Regions from separate parts of the Streptomyces sp. NPDC001787 genome, predicted to be linked through region 1. Evidence: riboswitches for the same ligand, from Rfam matches in the RefSeq annotation. Region 1 holds a riboswitch; the other holds the start of a gene.
The links. Region 1 has a riboswitch for S-adenosylmethionine ahead of ABT170_RS01755 (aminotransferase class V-fold PLP-dependent enzyme). Riboswitches for the same ligand answer to the same signal wherever they lie in the genome.
Positions count from the first base shown of each region.

Region 2: it holds a riboswitch for S-adenosylmethionine, as region 1 does, so the genes downstream of both, thrC (threonine synthase) here and ABT170_RS01755 (aminotransferase class V-fold PLP-dependent enzyme) in region 1, are expected to answer to the same signal.

Region 1 covers NZ_JBEOZE010000001.1:413,930-422,068, forward strand. Annotated here, with positions in the region: gene qcrC (cytochrome bc1 complex diheme cytochrome c subunit) at 33-842, shown strand; gene qcrA (cytochrome bc1 complex Rieske iron-sulfur subunit) at 839-1,891, shown strand; gene qcrB (cytochrome bc1 complex cytochrome b subunit) at 1,888-3,537, shown strand; gene trpD (anthranilate phosphoribosyltransferase) at 3,661-4,725, shown strand; SAM riboswitch class IV at 4,810-4,927, shown strand; gene ABT170_RS01755 (aminotransferase class V-fold PLP-dependent enzyme) at 5,101-6,477, shown strand; gene ABT170_RS01760 (Lrp/AsnC family transcriptional regulator) at 6,558-6,839, opposite strand; gene ABT170_RS01765 (rhomboid family intramembrane serine protease) at 6,836-7,588, opposite strand; gene ABT170_RS01770 (hypothetical protein) at 7,788-8,030, shown strand; gene ABT170_RS01775 (NYN domain-containing protein) at 8,068-8,139, shown strand, end outside.
Region 2 covers NZ_JBEOZE010000052.1:575-8,713, reverse strand. Annotated here, with positions in the region: gene ABT170_RS39080 (hypothetical protein) at 1-316, shown strand, start outside; gene groL (chaperonin GroEL) at 673-2,295, opposite strand; gene ABT170_RS39070 (cold-shock protein) at 2,642-2,848, opposite strand; gene ABT170_RS39065 (MoaD/ThiS family protein) at 3,262-3,537, opposite strand; gene thrC (threonine synthase) at 3,567-4,871, opposite strand; SAM riboswitch class I at 4,891-5,019, opposite strand; gene ABT170_RS39055 (glucosyl-3-phosphoglycerate synthase) at 5,174-6,124, shown strand; gene ABT170_RS39050 (alpha,alpha-trehalose-phosphate synthase (UDP-forming)) at 6,283-7,665, shown strand; gene otsB (trehalose-phosphatase) at 7,693-8,139, opposite strand, start outside.

The sequences.
Region 1 (8,139 bases):
CGACGCAGAAGATCCTGACACCGGGGTAATCCGTGAAAAAGCTCTCCGCACGACGACGCCATCCACTGGCGGCGATCGTCGTACTACTCCTCGCGCTGGCGGCTACCGGGGGGCTGTACGCCGCGTTTGCGCCTGCGGGCAAGGCGCAGGCCGATGAAACCGCCCAGTCCCTCGCCATCGAGGAGGGCAAGAAGCTCTACTCCGTCGGCTGCGCCAGCTGCCACGGAGCCGGCGGTCAGGGCACCACCGACGGGCCGCAGCTTGTCGGCGTGGGCTCCGCCGCCGTCGACTTCCAGGTCGGTACGGGCCGTATGCCGGCACAGCAGCCGGGCGCCCAGGTACCGAAGAAGAAGGTCATCTACACCCAGGCCGAGATCGACCAGCTCGCGGCGTACGTGGCGTCGCTCGGCGCCGGTCCGATCACGCCGACCGAGAAGCAGGTCGACCCGGCGGGAGCAGACGTCGCCAAGGGCGGCGACCTGTTCCGCACCAACTGCGCCCAGTGCCACAACTTCACCGGTGAGGGCGGCGCGCTGACACACGGCAAGTACGCCCCCACCCTTGAGGGCGTGAGCCCGAAGCACATCTACGAGGCCATGCAGACCGGCCCGCAGAGCATGCCCTCCTTCCCCGACACCACGATGCCGGAGCAGGAGAAGAAGGACATCATCGCGTACATCAAGACCGTCAACGGTGCCGAGTCCGAGAACCCCGGAGGACTCTCCCTCGGCGGACTCGGACCGGTCAGCGAGGGTCTGTTCGCGTGGATCTTCGGGCTGGGCGCACTGATCGCAGTTGCCGTTTGGGTCGCGGCCCACACCGCTAAGGCCAAGAAGTCATGAGTAGCCAAGAGATTCCAGAAGAGACCCTGCCCGCAGAGCAGGAGACCGCGCACGGCGCGGTAGAGGGTACGGACGACCCGTTCGCCGACCCGGGGCTGCCGGCCCACAAGCCGCGCATCCAGGACATCGACGAACGTGCCGCGAAGCGCTCCGAGCGGGCCGTCGCGTTCATGTTCACCCTGTCGATGCTGGCGACGGTGGGCTTCATCGCCTCCTACGTCATCTTCCCGGTGGACAAGATCGTCTTCATCTGGCCCTTCGGCCATGTGAGCGCGCTCAACTTCTCCCTGGGCGTGACCCTGGGCGTGGCGCTCTTCTTCATCGGCGCGGGGGCCGTCCACTGGGCGCGCACCCTGATGTCCGATGTCGAGGTCGCCGACGACCGGCACGCCATCGAGGCGGCCCCCGAGGTCAAGGCGAAGGTTCTCGCCGACTTCAAGGCCGGTGCCGAGGAGTCCGCCTTCGGACGGCGCAAGCTGATCCGGAACACCATGTTCGGCGCGCTGGCCCTGGTGCCGCTCTCCGGTGTGGTGCTGCTGCGCGACCTCGGTCCGCTGCCGGAGAAGAAGCTCCGTCACACCCTGTGGGCCAGGGGCAAGCAGCTCATCAACATGAACACGATGGAGCCGCTGCGTCCCGAGGACATCGTCGTCGGTTCGCTGACCTTCGCGATGCCCGAGGGCCTGGACCCGGAGGCGCACGACTTCCAGACGCAGATGGGCAAGGCTGCCCTGATGATCGTCCGCATCGAGCCGGACGACATCAAGGACAAGCAGCAGCGCGACTGGGCCCACGAGGGCATCGTGGCCTTCTCGAAGATCTGCACTCACGTCGGCTGCCCGATCAGCCTCTACGAGCAGCAGACGCACCACGTGCTCTGCCCGTGCCACCAGTCCACCTTCGACCTTTCCGACGGCGCTCGCGTCATCTTCGGTCCGGCCGGTCACCCTCTCCCGCAGCTGCGGATCGGCGTGAACACTGAGGGCAACCTTCAGGCGCTCGGCGACTTCGATGAGCCCGTCGGTGCTGCCTTCTGGGAGCGCGGATGAGTACTTCGACGACCAACACAGCGACCGCTGACGCGGCGAGCGAGCGCAAGGCGCCCGCCGGCGAGCGGGTGGCCGACTGGGCGGACGGCCGGCTGGGCATCTACAGCCTGGCCAAGGCCAACATGCGCAAGATCTTCCCGGACCACTGGTCCTTCATGCTCGGTGAGGTCGCGCTCTACAGCTTCATCATCATCATCCTCACGGGTGTGTATCTGACGCTGTTCTTCCACCCGAGCATGAACGAGGTCGTGTACCACGGCTCGTACGAGCCGATGCAGGGCATCCGGATGTCCGAGGCCTACGCCTCGACGCTGGACATCAGCTTCGACGTCCGCGGTGGTCTGCTCATGCGGCAGATCCACCACTGGGCCGCGCTGATCTTCCTCGCCGCCATGTTCGTGCACATGATGCGCGTCTTCTTCACGGGCGCGTTCCGCAAGCCGCGTGAGATCAACTGGCTGTTCGGCTTCCTGCTGTTCGTGCTGGGCATGTTCACCGGCTTCACCGGCTACTCCCTCCCGGACGACCTGCTCTCCGGTACGGGTGTCCGCTTCACCCAGGGCGCGATCCTGTCCGTGCCGATCGTGGGCACGTACATCTCGATGTTCCTGTTCGGTGGAGAGTTCCCCGGCGGCGACTTCGTCGCCCGGTTCTACTCGGTCCACATCCTGCTGCTGCCGGGCATCATGCTCGGGCTGCTGGTCGGCCACCTGATCCTGGTCTTCTACCACAAGCACACGCAGTTCGCGGGTCCGGGCCGGACCAACAAGAACGTCGTCGGCATGCCCCTGCTGCCGGTGTACATGGCGAAGGCCGGAGGGTTCTTCTTCCTGGTCTTCGGCATCATCGCGCTGATCGCGGGCATCGCCTCGATCAACCCGATCTGGGCCATCGGCCCGTACCGCATCGACCAGGTCTCCACCGGAGCCCAGCCCGACTGGTACATGGGCTTCGCCGAGGGTCTGGTGCGTGTGATGCCCGGCTGGGAGGTCAACCTCTGGGGCCACACGCTGGTCCTGGGTGTGTTCATCCCCCTGGTGCTCTTCGGTGTCGTCCTCACCGCGATCGCGGTCTGGCCGTTCATCGAGTCCTGGGTCACCGGGGACAAGCGCGAGCACCACATCCTGGACCGCCCGCGCAACGCCCCGACCCGTACGGCCTTCGGTGTCGCCTGGATCACGGCGTACTTCATCGGCCTCGTGGGCGGTGGAAACGACCTGTGGGCCACGCACTTCCACCTGTCGCTGAACGCCATCTCGTGGTTCGTCCGGATCTTCTTCTTCGCCGGACCGGTCATCGCGTTCATCATCACCAAGCGGATCTGCCTCGGCCTTCAGCGCCGCGACAAGGAGAAGGTGCTGCACGGACGCGAGTCCGGCATGATCAAGCGCCTGCCGCACGGTGAGTTCGTCGAGATCCACGAGCCGCTCAGCCAGGGCCAGCTGCACACGCTCACGGCGCACGAGCAGTACAAGCCCGCCGAGATCGGCCCCGCGGTCGACGAGAACGGCGTCAAGCGGAAGGTCTCCCTGCTGGAGAAGCTGCGCGTCAAGCTCAGCAAGGGCTTCTACGGCGAGAACAACCAGATCGCCAAGCCCACCGCCGAGGAGTACAAGGAGATCACCAGCGGCCACGGTCACCACTGATCGCTTGAACTGATCGCCACAGCGGGAGCCCCGTCCATTCGATGGACGGGGCTCTTCGCTGTCCCCGGCGCTGGATAGGGTGGAGCCATTCCCTTTACCGGCTGTGGACCCCTGGAGCGGACCATGAACGTTGTGACCCCGAACGGCGGCGACAGCGTGGCGGACCGTTCCTGGCCCGGCGTGCTGAACCCGCTGCTGCGCCGCGAGGACCTCACGTCGGACGACACCGCCTGGGCCATGGACCGCATCATGAGCGGCGAGGCGACCGACGCGCAGATCGCCGGCTTCGCGGTCGCGCTGCGCGCCAAGGGCGAGACGGTCGACGAGGTCTCCGGACTCGTCCGGGCGATGTACGAGCACGCCAACACCATCCATGTACCGGGCCGCACGGTCGACATCGTCGGCACCGGCGGCGACCTGGCCAAGACCGTCAACATCTCCACGATGGCGGCGATCGTCATCGCGGGCACCGGTGCCAAGGTGGTCAAGCACGGCAACCGTGCCGCCTCCTCGGCCAGCGGCTCCTCCGACGTGCTGGAGAAGCTGGGCGTCAACCTCGACCTCTCCCCGCAGCGGGTCGTCGCGGTGGCGGAGGAGGCGGGCATCACCTTCTGCTTCGCCGTGAAGTTCCACCCCGCCCTGCGGTACGCGGCCAAGGCCCGCAAGGAGCTGGGCGCGCAGACCACCTTCAACATCCTGGGGCCGCTGACCAACCCGGCCCGGGTGCGGGCCCAGGCCGTCGGTGTCGCCGACGCGCGGATGGCGCCCATCGTCGCGGGCGTGCTCGCCGACCGGGGCAACTCGGCCCTCGTCTTCCGCGGCGACGACGGCCTGGACGAGCTGACGACCACCGCCACCTCACGGGTCTGGGTGGTCCGTGACGGCCGGGTGCGCGAGGAGGCCTTCGACCCGCGCGACGTGGGCCTGGAGCTGGTGCCGGTCGAGGCCCTGCGGGGGGCCGACGCCTCGTACAACGCCGATGTCGCCCGCCGGCTGCTGGACGGTGAGCGGGGGCCCGTACGCGATGCCGTGCTGCTCAACGCGGCCGCGGCCCTGGTCGCGCTGGACCAGGGCGAGGGCACGCTGAGCGAGCGGATCGCGGCGAAGACCGCCGAGGCCGCCGATTCGGTCGACTCCGGTGCGGCCAAGCGGGCGCTGGAGCGCTGGGTGGCGGTCAGCAACGCCTGAACGCGGAAGGTGTGGCCGAGGGCGCGGTCCGGATGACGGACCGCGCCCTTGCGCATGCCGGTACGTATGGCAAGATGCTGCGCAGGTCATGAGTGACAGCGACTACGGCCCCGGCCCGCTGTCCGGCAACCCTCCGTCCGTGGCGGGGTGCCCCGGGTGAAGACCAGGCCGTAGGCAGCGAGGTCTGCGGCAAGCGCGGGCCCCTCGGCATCGTTGTATGCCAACCCCCGGGGTCCTGGTCCCTAGGGAGCCTCTTGTGAGCAAGCGAATGCGATAGGGCTCGACGCCCTTCTCCGCGCACCTCTTTTCCCCTCTCCTGCGCTGCCGCGTATCCGCCGGCGCATGGATTTCGCCTGCCTGTTACGGGAGTTCGCCATGTCTGTCTCCACCGCTGCCACCGACCGTTCCCTTTGTGCCCCTCTGCCGGTTCTGGGGGAGAACGTCACTGTTCCGCTCGTCACGGGCGGCGAGGTCACCTACGCGGCCCTCGACTACGCGGCGAGTGCCCCGGCGCTCCAGCGGGTGTGGGACGACGTCGCCGCGTACGCCCCGTACTACGGCAGCGTCCACCGCGGTGCCGGATACCTTTCGCAGCTCTCCACCGACCTCTTCGAGAACAGCCGCGCGGTCGTCGCGGAGTTCCTCGGCTGCCGGGCCGAGGACCAGGTGATCTTCACCCGCTCGACCACCGACTCGCTCAACCTGCTGGCCGCCGCACTCCCCGCCGACTGCCAGGTGTTCGTGTACGAGACCGAGCACCACGCCTCCCTGCTGCCCTGGCGCGACGCCCGGGTCACCTACCTCAACGCGCCGCGCACACCGGCCCAGGCGGTCGAGACCCTGGAGCGGGCGCTCGCCGACCGCGACCCCTACGGCCCGGCCCTGGTGTGCGTCACCGGCGCCTCCAACGTCACCGGTGAGCTGTGGCCCGTGAAGGAACTGGCCGCCGCCGCCCACGCGCACGGTGCCCGGATCGTCCTGGACGCCGCCCAGCTCGCCCCGCACCACCCCGTGGACATCGCCGGGCTGGACGTCGACTGGGTCGCCTTCTCCGGACACAAGCTGTACGCGCCGTTCGGCTCCGGTGTCCTCGCGGGCCGCGCCGACTGGCTCCAGGAGGCCGAGCCCTACCTGGCCGGCGGCGGTGCCTCCCGCAAGGTCGCCCGGCGCGCCGACGGCGGCGTGGACGTGGACTGGCACACCACCGCGGCCCGCCACGAGGCCGGTTCGCCCAATGTCATCGGCGTCTACTCCATCGCCTCGGCCTGCAAGGCGCTGGCCGAGGCCGGCTTCGACGACCTGGTCGCCCGTGAGCAGCGGCTCGTCGCCCGGGTCCGCGCGGGACTCGCCGAGGTCCCCGCGGTCAAGGTGCTCTCGCTGTTCGGCGACGACGCCCCGCGGGTCGGCGTCATCTCGTTCGTGGTGGAGGGCTGGAACAGCTCGCACTTCGCCGCCGCGCTCTCCGCGGAGTACGGCATCGGCGTCCGCGACGGTCTGTTCTGCGCCCACCCGCTGGTCCGCACCCTGCTGGGCAGTGACCCGCAGGACCCGGGGGAGTGCGGCGCCCCCGAGGCCGAGCCGGGCGAGCGCTCGCTGAACGCCATCCGGGTCAGCTTCGGTGCCGGTACGCCGGACGAGCACATCGAGCGCTTCGTACGGGCGGTGGGGGAACTGGTCCGCGAGGGCGCCCAGTGGAAGTACCGCACCGAGGGCGGCCGCTGCGTCCCGGACCGGGGTGCGGCACAGGTCTGACCCGCGGACGCGGGTGCGCGAAACGGCTTCGGCCGGGTACCGGGCGACTGCCCCGTACCCGGCCGAAGCCGTACCCGCCGCTACGCGTCCAGGCCGATGGCGAAGGCCGCCTCCAGGTCGTGCTGGGAGTACGTACGGAACGCCACATGGGTGTCGGTCCCCTCGACGCCCGGGATCTTGCTGATCCGGCCGGGGATGACATCGGCGAGATCGTCGTGCTTGGCCACCCGGACCATGGCGATGAGGTCGTACGTACCGGTGACGGAGAAGACCTCGCTGACGCTGTCCAGCGCGGCGACGGCCTCGGCGATCTCGGGAATCCGGTCCACGCTGGTCTTGATGAGCACGATCGCGGTGATCACGGCTGGCTTTCTCCCTCGGTGGCCGTGGTGGGACTCTTCACTCTAGCCCCACCCCGACAGCGCCCCCAGGCGTAGAGGAACCCGGCGGCGAACCCCGCCACATGCGCCAGATACGCGACCCCGGGGCCGCTGCCCGCGGCCCGGGCGGCCAGCCACTGCAGGACGAACCAGAAGATCAGCACGATCCAGGCGGGGAAACGCAGCGGCAGGAAGAAGAGGAACGGGAAGAGGCTGGTGACGCGGGCCCTGGGGAAGAGGCGGAGGAACGCGCCGAGCACGGCGGAGATCGCCCCCGACGCGCCGACCAGGGTCTGGTCGGACCCGGCGTGCGTCGCCGCGTAGCAGACCAGCGCCAGATAGCCGCAGCCGAGATAGAAGAACGTGAACTCCGCGTGGCCCATCCGCTCCTCGGTCATCGCGCCGAACACATACAGAAAGAGCAGGTTGCCCAGCAGGTGCAGCCAGCTTCCGTGCACGAACAGTGCGGTGAGCGGGGTGAGCGCCGCGTGCGCGGAGCCGTCCCACAGCTCGGCCGGGATGACGCCCCACCGCTCGAAGTACGCGGCCTGCGCGGCGAGCAGGGTGTCGCCGGTGCCGTAGCCGGGGCTGAACCCGGACAGCGGACCGACCAGGAAGACGGCGCAGCTCAGCGCGATCAGTCCATAGGTGACCGGAGCGCCGCCCGCCGCGGCCGCGGCCCGGATTCTTCCGGCCCTGTCCCGCCAACCGGCGTCCCGCCAATCGATCATGCACAGAGCATGACGCACCGGTGGAGAAGCGGACAGAGCGCCTCGCCGTGCCGATGGGTATACGCGAGGCCGTAGGGTTGCGCCAGGACTTCCGCAGTTCGACGGCGCACCGCGAGATCCTTGGAACAGGACAGCACGGGACCCGGCCGCGCGCGGCCGAGGCCCGGTGGACGGACGAACGACGAAAGAGGACGCAACGATGACGACGGTTCCCCAGCCGACCGACGCTACTCGCTGGCGCTGCACGCTCTGCGGCAATCTCACTCGCTTCGATGTGACGAGGTCCTCCAAGGTCGTCGAGTACGTTCATCTCGACCTGGCCGGGGAGTCGAGTGTCGAGGAGCGCGAGGTGGTCAGTGAGACCATCGAGTCGGTCCGGTGTCGTTGGTGCAACGCGGTGGACCAGATCGAACTGGTGGACAGGCCTGGTGCCGACTCCTGAGGGGGCCGCCCGGACAGACAATTTGGGGTGACGGATGGTGGAGCAGCCGACTAACGGCGCCGAACCGGCCGATGCGGCCGACGGTGCCGTCGAGGTGCTCGACCGCCCG
Region 2 (8,139 bases), on a different contig from region 1:
CGGCCACGACGCGACGGTCCTGCCCGCCAAGGGCAGGCTCAGCCGCCGTTCCTACCGGGTCGATGTCACCCACGCGGGCACGTCCTACCGGCTGGTTCCCGACTCCATCCCCAGCAGCCGGCTGACCCGCGACGGGAAGCACCTCGGCGACTTCTCGTCGGACGGCGACAGGCGGGTGATCGCCGAGTGGCGGGCGGGGGCCCCGATCGAACCGCTCGACGCGGCGATCGGATACGCGCTGTCGGCGGCCTTCGGAACAGGTGGCCAGCCCATGTGGATGATGGCGGTCGACGCGGTCAGCACGGCACTCCCGTAGGAGCCGTGGGGCTCTGCCGCCCTGGCCCGTGGCCCGGGGAGCGGCGAAGAGCAGGTTCTCCCTGAGGGTCCCGGCGAGAACCGGGGAGTCCTGTTCCACGTACGCGAGGGAGGCGCGCAGTTCGGCCGGGAAGGCCGGCTGGATGGACATCATCATCGAGACGTCGGGCAGCCGGACGACCAGCGGGCCACCGACACGCCCCGGTCGTGCGCGTGGCGCGCCGCTTCGGCGGCGCCCGACCCGCCGCACCCGGCGTGCGGCGGCAGCCGGGAACGCCCGAGGGCGGCACCCCCTTCGCAGGGGATGCCGCCCTCGGTATGTCGGACAGGTCCGATCCTCCGGTTTCCCGGGAAGGATCAGAAGTCCATGTCACCGCCCGGCATGCCGCCCGGAGCGGCCGCGGAGGCCTTCTCCGGCTTGTCGGCGATGACGGCCTCGGTGGTGAGGAAGAGCGCGGCGATGGACGCGGCGTTCTGCAGGGCGGAGCGCGTGACCTTCGCCGGGTCGAGAATGCCCTCGGCGATCATGTCGACGTACTCGCCGGTCGCGGCGTTGAGGCCGTGACCGATCGGCAGGTTGCGGACCTTCTCCACGACGACGCCACCCTCAAGACCACCGTTGACGGCGATCTGCTTGAGCGGGGCCTCCAGCGCGAGCTTCACGGCGTTGGCGCCCGTGGCCTCGTCACCGGTCAGGTCGAGCTTCTCGAAGACGGCCGAGGCCTGGAGCAGCGCCACGCCACCACCGGCGACGATGCCCTCCTCGACGGCGGCCTTGGCGTTGCGCACCGCGTCCTCGATGCGGTGCTTGCGCTCCTTGAGCTCGACCTCGGTCGCGGCACCGGCCTTGATGACGGCCACGCCGCCGGCCAGCTTCGCGAGGCGCTCCTGGAGCTTCTCGCGGTCGTAGTCCGAGTCGGAGTTCTCGATCTCGGCACGGATCTGGTTGACGCGACCCTGAACCTGGTCGCTGTCACCGGCACCGTCGACGATCGTGGTCTCGTCCTTGGTGATGACGACCTTGCGGGCGCGGCCGAGCAGGTCCAGGCCGGCGTTCTCCAGCTTGAGACCGACCTCCTCGGAGATCACGGTGCCACCGGTGAGGATGGCGATGTCCGCGAGCATGGCCTTGCGGCGGTCGCCGAAGCCCGGAGCCTTGACGGCGACGGACTTGAACGTGCCCTTGATCTTGTTGACGACCAGGGTCGACAGGGCCTCGCCCTCGACGTCCTCGGCGATGATCAGCAGGGGCTTGCCCGACTGCATGACCTTCTCCAGCAGCGGGATCAGGTCCTTGACGCTGGCGATCTTCGAGTTGACGATCAGGATGTACGGGTCGTCGAGCGACGCCTCCATACGCTCCATGTCGGTGGCGAAGTACGCCGAGATGTAGCCCTTGTCGAAGCGCATACCCTCGGTGAGCTCAAGCTCCAGCCCGAAGGTCTGGGACTCCTCGACGGTGATGACGCCTTCCTTGCCGACCTTGTCCATCGCCTCGGCGATCTTGGCGCCGATCTCGGTGTCGGCGGCGGAGATGGAGGCGGTCGAAGCGATCTGCTCCTTGGTCTCCACGTCCTTGGCCTGCTCCAGCAGAGCGGCGGAGACGGCCTCGACGGCCTTCTCGATGCCCCGCTTGAGCGCCATCGGGTTGGCACCGGCGGCAACGTTGCGCAGGCCCTCGCGGACGAGCGCCTGAGCGAGAACGGTGGCGGTGGTCGTACCGTCGCCGGCGACGTCGTCCGTCTTCTTGGCGACCTCCTTGACCAGCTCCGCACCGATCTTCTCGTACGGGTCCTCGAGCTCGATCTCCTTGGCGATGGAAACACCATCGTTGGTGATCGTGGGCGCGCCCCACTTCTTCTCGAGGACGACGTTACGGCCCTTGGGGCCGAGGGTGACCTTGACGGCGTCGGCGAGCTGGTTCATCCCGCGCTCGAGACCGCGCCGTGCCTCCTCGTCGAACGCGATGATCTTGGCCATGTGAAGTGGTCCTCCCGGACAGGGGTGGATTTCTCCGGACCGAGTGGCGCCCGCGACGGACGGCCTGCCTGCCCGGTGGTTCCTTGCCCCACCGCGCCTGCGGGCCTCACCGGCCCGGTCCAAGTTTCTGTCACTCTCACCTGGAGAGTGCTAACGCCAATGATTAGCACTCGACCCCTGCGAGTGCAAGCAGGTGCCACGGTTTGTGGACACCCCGCGGGCCCGGAACGGGGGGGCTCACGCGCCCCCGGAGCACCGGGCGGGACGCGGACGCGCTGAGGGCCCGTACCCCAGGGGGTACGGGCCCTCAGTGCGTGAGTGGTGTCGTTGGCCGACCGCGCCGAGCTCAGCCGACGGCGAGCTTGACCATGTCCGCCTGCGGCCCCTTCTGGCCCTGCGAGATCTCGAATTCAACTCGCTGACCCTCTTCGAGGGTGCGGTACCCGTCCATCTGGATCGCGCTGTAGTGGACGAAAACATCCGCACCACCGTCGACCGCGATGAAGCCGTACCCCTTCTCCGCGTTGAACCACTTGACGGTGCCCTGAGCCATGCCTAACTCCCCTATTACTGGCCCTTGCACAGGACCGCACTTCGCGGGCCCGGGTCAGAACTCACCCTCCGACAGGAGAGGTTGTGTGCGCCGTAGCGCGTCGACCGCGGCCGAATGTATCTGTCCAACTGCCCTCTGCAACAGGTCAATCGGACGAGAATTCTGGGCATGGCTGAACACGCGAATATGAGGAATACATGGGATTCCCGGGCAAGTCGGGCCCGACAAAGGGCACTTATGACGCAAGGTGCTCAACCATATTGGCTGCTTCTTATCGCGGCCGGGCGCATTCTCATATGCGGGCGACACGGGCAGCGGAGGGGGCTTCCCCAACTGTACCGTGCTCAACCATGCAGAATTGCCCCCTCCGCTTCTCTCGCGGAGGGGGCAACAGGGGTCACACGGCGAAGTCGTCAGCCTCCGGCGACGGCCGGGATGATCGAGATGCCGGCGCCGTCCGGGGTGGCGGCCTCCAGGCCGCCCTCGAAGCGCACGTCGTCGTCGTTGACGTACACGTTCACGAAGCGGCGCAGCTTGCCCTGGTCGTCCAGGACGCGGGCGGCGATACCCGGGTGGTTCGCCTCCAGGGACTCGATAACCTCGGAGAGGATCGTGCCCTCCGCCGCGACCTCGGCCTGGCCGTCCGTGTAGGTGCGGAGAATGGTGGGGATACGGACCTTGACGCTCATAGGGGTGCCTTCCTTCGGTCTCGGGGTGGTCAGAGGGCGGCGGCGAGGCCGGCTTCGCGGAACGCGTCCAGGCTCGGCCGGATGGTCGCGGTCGCCTGCGAGGTCGCGGCCACCGCGTCCAGCGTCTTGAGGCCGTCGCCGGTGTTCAGGACAACGGTGGTCAGCGTCGGGTCGAGCAGCCCGGCCTCGATCAGCTTCTTCGTCACACCGACCGTCACCCCGCCCGCCGTCTCGGCGAAGATGCCCTCGGTACGGGCCAGCAGCTTGATCGCGTCGACGACCTGCTCGTCGTTGACGTCCTCGACGGCACCACCGGTACGGCGGGCGATGTCCAGGACGTACGGGCCGTCGGCCGGGTTGCCGATCGCCAGGGACTTGGCGATCGTGTTCGGCTTCTGGGGCCGCACCACGTCGTGGCCGGCCTTGAAGGCGGTGGAGACCGGGGAGCATCCCTCGGCCTGGGCGCCGAAGATCTTGTACGGCCTGTCCTCGACCAGGCCGAGCTTGATCAGCTCCTGGAGGCCCTTGTCGATCTTGGTCAGCTGCGAGCCGGACGCGATCGGGATGACGATCTGGTCGGGCAGCCGCCAGCCGAGCTGCTCGCAGATCTCGTACGCCAGCGTCTTGGAACCCTCGCCGTAGTACGGCCGCAGGTTGACGTTGACGAAGCCCCAGCCCTCGCCGAGCGGGTCGCCGATGAGCTCCGAGCAGAAGCGGTTGACGTCGTCGTAGTTGCCCTCGATGCCGACCAGTTCACCGCCGTACACCGCGGCCATGACGACCTTGCCCTGCTCCAGGTCGTGCGGGATGAACACGCAGGAGCGGAAGCCGGCGCGGGCGGCGGCGGCGCCCACCGCGCCGGCGAGGTTGCCGGTGGAGGAGCAGGACAGGGTGGTGAAGCCGAAGGCACGGGCGGCCTCGACGGCGATGGCCACGACGCGGTCCTTGAAGGAGTGCGTCGGGTTGCCGGAGTCGTCCTTGACGTACAGGCCGCCGGTGACACCCAGCTCACGGGCGAGGTTGTCGGCCTTGACCAGCTTGGTGAAGCCGGGGTTGATGTTGGGCTTGTCCGCGACGTCGGCGGGGACCGGCAGCAGCGGCGCGTAGCGCCAGATGTTGTTCGGCCCGGCCTCGATGCGCTTCTTCAGCTCGTCGGGAGTGCCGGTCGGCAGGTCGTACGCCACTTCGAGCGGTCCGAAACAGGACGCACAGGCGAAGAGGGGGCCGAGGGCGAAACGCTCGCCGCACTCGCGGCAGGAAAGTGCTGCGGCGGGACCGAGATCCACGGACGAAACAGAAGAATCGGTGGATGTAGCAACAGCCTGAACAGCCATGATGGCGGAGGTCCCTTTCTCCTCATCTTCCTTGCGGCGCATTTCGCCGCAAGACGGAATTGGCACCTTCCCCACCAAGACCTCGACGGTCGGCGGGAGGGTTGCCGGGACTTCAACGGGCCGTTCCCTCAGTCCCTCTGGATGAGCGCTGTGGCACTGGAATCTTCGATCCAGGCGTTTATTGGCGGACGGACCCCGACATGCGACGGTCATCCGCGTTGTTCAAGACTGTAACCGAAGCACCGGACCGTTGAGATAGTCGTCCGAACCGCGAGATGGATCACACACAGGGAGTATCGACCGTGCTGGAAGAGGTGGAACGCTGGCTGACCAGGCGTTCCTGGTCGGCAGCCGACCGCCCGCTGGACCGTCTCATCACCGCTCGCGCCGGGGATCCGCGCCGGGCGAGCGTGAGTGTCGTCCTGCCCGCGTTGAACGAGGAGGCGACGGTCGGGGCGATCGTGTCGACGATCCGGCGCGAGCTGATGGAGAAGGTCCGGCTCGTCGATGAGCTGGTAGTGATCGATTCCGGCTCCACGGACGCCACCGCCGAGGCCGCCCGCCACGCCGGCGCCCGGGTGGTCCACCGGGACGAGATCCTCCCCCGGATACCGGCCCTGCCCGGCAAGGGCGAGGTCCTGTGGCGCTCACTCATGGTGACGAGCGGCGAGATCGTCTGCTTCGTCGACGCCGATCTCAAGGACTTCTCCGCGGACTTCGTCTCCGGCATCGTCGGCCCTCTGCTCACCGACCCGTCCGTGCAGTTCGTCAAGGCGATGTACGACCGCCCCCTGGGCGACACCGCAGGTCAAGGGGGACGGGTCACGGAACTGGTGGCGCGCCCGCTGCTCAATCTGCACTGGCCGCAGCTGGCCGGATTCGTCCAGCCGCTGGGCGGCGAGTACGCGGTGCGGCGCTCCCTGCTGGAGCGGCTGCCCTTCCCGGTCGGTTACGGGGTGGAGTTGGGGCTGCTCGTGGACGCGCTGCACACCGTGGGCCTGGACGCGCTGGCCCAGGTCGACGTCGGCGTCCGCAAGCACCGCCACCAGGACGGTCAGGCGCTGGGCCGGATGGCGGCGGCGATCTACCGCACCGCGCAACTGCGGCTCTCCCGGGGACATCTGGTGCGGCCCGCGCTCACCCAGTTCGAACGGGGCGAGAACGGCTTCGTCCCGCACACCCATGCGGTGGACACGGAGGAACGACCGCCGATGCGGGAGATCGCGGAGTACACCTCGCACCGCGCGGCTTGACGCGGGGTGACGCGGGGTGACGCGGGGTGACGCACCGGAGAGCGGGCAGGGTGAGCGGCGCGCGGGAGTGGGCACGGTGAGCGCCCGGAGTGGGCACAGTGGCGCCCCGCCCGGCGATTCGCGTTTGACGGCTTCCCGGAAGGGCTAGGTTCCGCTACATGGTCTCCGAGCACGCTGCCCAGGTTCTCGTCGCGTCCAACCGCGGCCCGGTGTCGTACTCGCTGAGCGAGGACGGCTCGCTCGCGTCGAAGCGGGGCGGGGGCGGTCTCGTCTCCGGTCTGAGCGCCGTCGACGACAAGCTGTGGGTGTGCGCGGCCCTGGGCGACGGCGACCGCGAGGCGGTCCGGCGCGGGGTCGCCGAGCCGGGCGTACGGATGCTCGACATCGACGCCGACGTGCACGCCGACGCGTACAACGGCATCGCGAACTCCGTGCTCTGGTTCGTCCACCACCTGCTCTACCAGACCCCCGTCGAGCCGGTCTTCGACGCGGAGTTCCGGCGCCAGTGGGCCTCGTACGAGGCGTACAACCGGGCCTTCGCCGAGGCGCTCGCCGAGGAGGCGGGGCGGGGCGCCGCCGTCCTGGTGCAGGACTACCACCTTGCGCTGGTCCCCGGCCTGCTCCGGGAACTCCGCCCCGACCTGCGCATCGGCCACTTCTCGCACACCCCGTGGGCCCCCGTCGACTACTTCCGCCTGCTGCCCGACGACATCGGCGAGCAGCTGCTGCGCGGCATCCTGGGCGCCGACCGCGCGGCGTTCCTGACCCGGCGCTGGGCGGACGCCTTCGTCGGCTGCTGTACGGAGATCCTGGGCGGCACGGGCCGCACCCGCATCGGGGTGCACGGACTCGGCGCGGACGCGGACTTCCTGCGGCGGCGGGCGCACGAGGCGGACGTGGACGAACGGATGGCCGCGCTGCGGGAGCAGGTGGGCGGCGACGGCGACCGCCGGACGATCGTCCGGGTGGACCGTACGGAACTCTCCAAGAACATCGTCCGCGGCCTGCACGCCTACCGCGCCCTGCTCGACGAACGCCCCGAGTGGCGCGAGCGGGTCGTCCACGTCGCCTTCGCCTACCCCTCCCGGCAGGACCTCGCGGTGTACCGGGAGTACACGGCGGCGGTGCAGACCCTGGCCGACGAGATCAACGCCGCCCACGGCACCCCCGGCTGGACCCCGGTCGTCCTCCACGTCAAGGACGACTTCGCACGCTCGCTGGCCGCCTACCGGCTGGCGGACGTGGCCCTGGTCAACCCGATCCGCGACGGCATGAACCTGGTCGCCAAGGAGGTCCCCGTCGTCTCCGACCACGGCTGCGCGCTGGTGCTGTCCCGGGAGGCGGGGGCGTACGAGGAGCTGGGCGCCGACGCGATCGTGGTGAACCCGTACGACGTGACCGCCACGGCCGACGCCCTGCACGAGGCACTGTCGATGGAGAGCGGCGAACGGGCCGGACGCACCGAGCGGCTGGCCGCCGCGGCGACCGCGCTGCCGCCGCAGCAGTGGTTCCTGGACCAGTTGGAGGCGCTGCGCGGCTGAGCCGGGTACGGCACCGCGCCCCCCCGGCTACAGGCGCTGCGCCAAGGCCGCCAGATAGCCGACGACGGCCTCCGGCCCCGGCAGCGACAGGTCCGCCCGCTCGGCCAGTTCGGGCACCTCGGCGCTGCCGCTGCACACCAGCAGACCGGGGATGCCGTCCGCGCCCTCGGTGCGCAGCCTCTCCACGGCCGCGTACGCCGCGAGGTCGCCGAGGTCATCGCCCGCGTAGAGCACGGACTCGGCGTCCAGCTCCCGTACGTACTCCGCCAGCGCGACCCCCTTGTCCATGCCGGGCGGGCGCAACTCCAGCACCAGGCGCCCCGGTTCGACGATCAGACCGTGCCGGGCCGCCAGCTCCCCGAGGGGCCCGCGCAACGACTCGAAGGCGGCCTGCGGGTCCGCGGCGCGGCGGGTGTGGACGGCGACCGCCTGCCCCTTCTCCTCCACCCATGTGCCGTGCCAGGAGTTGAACTC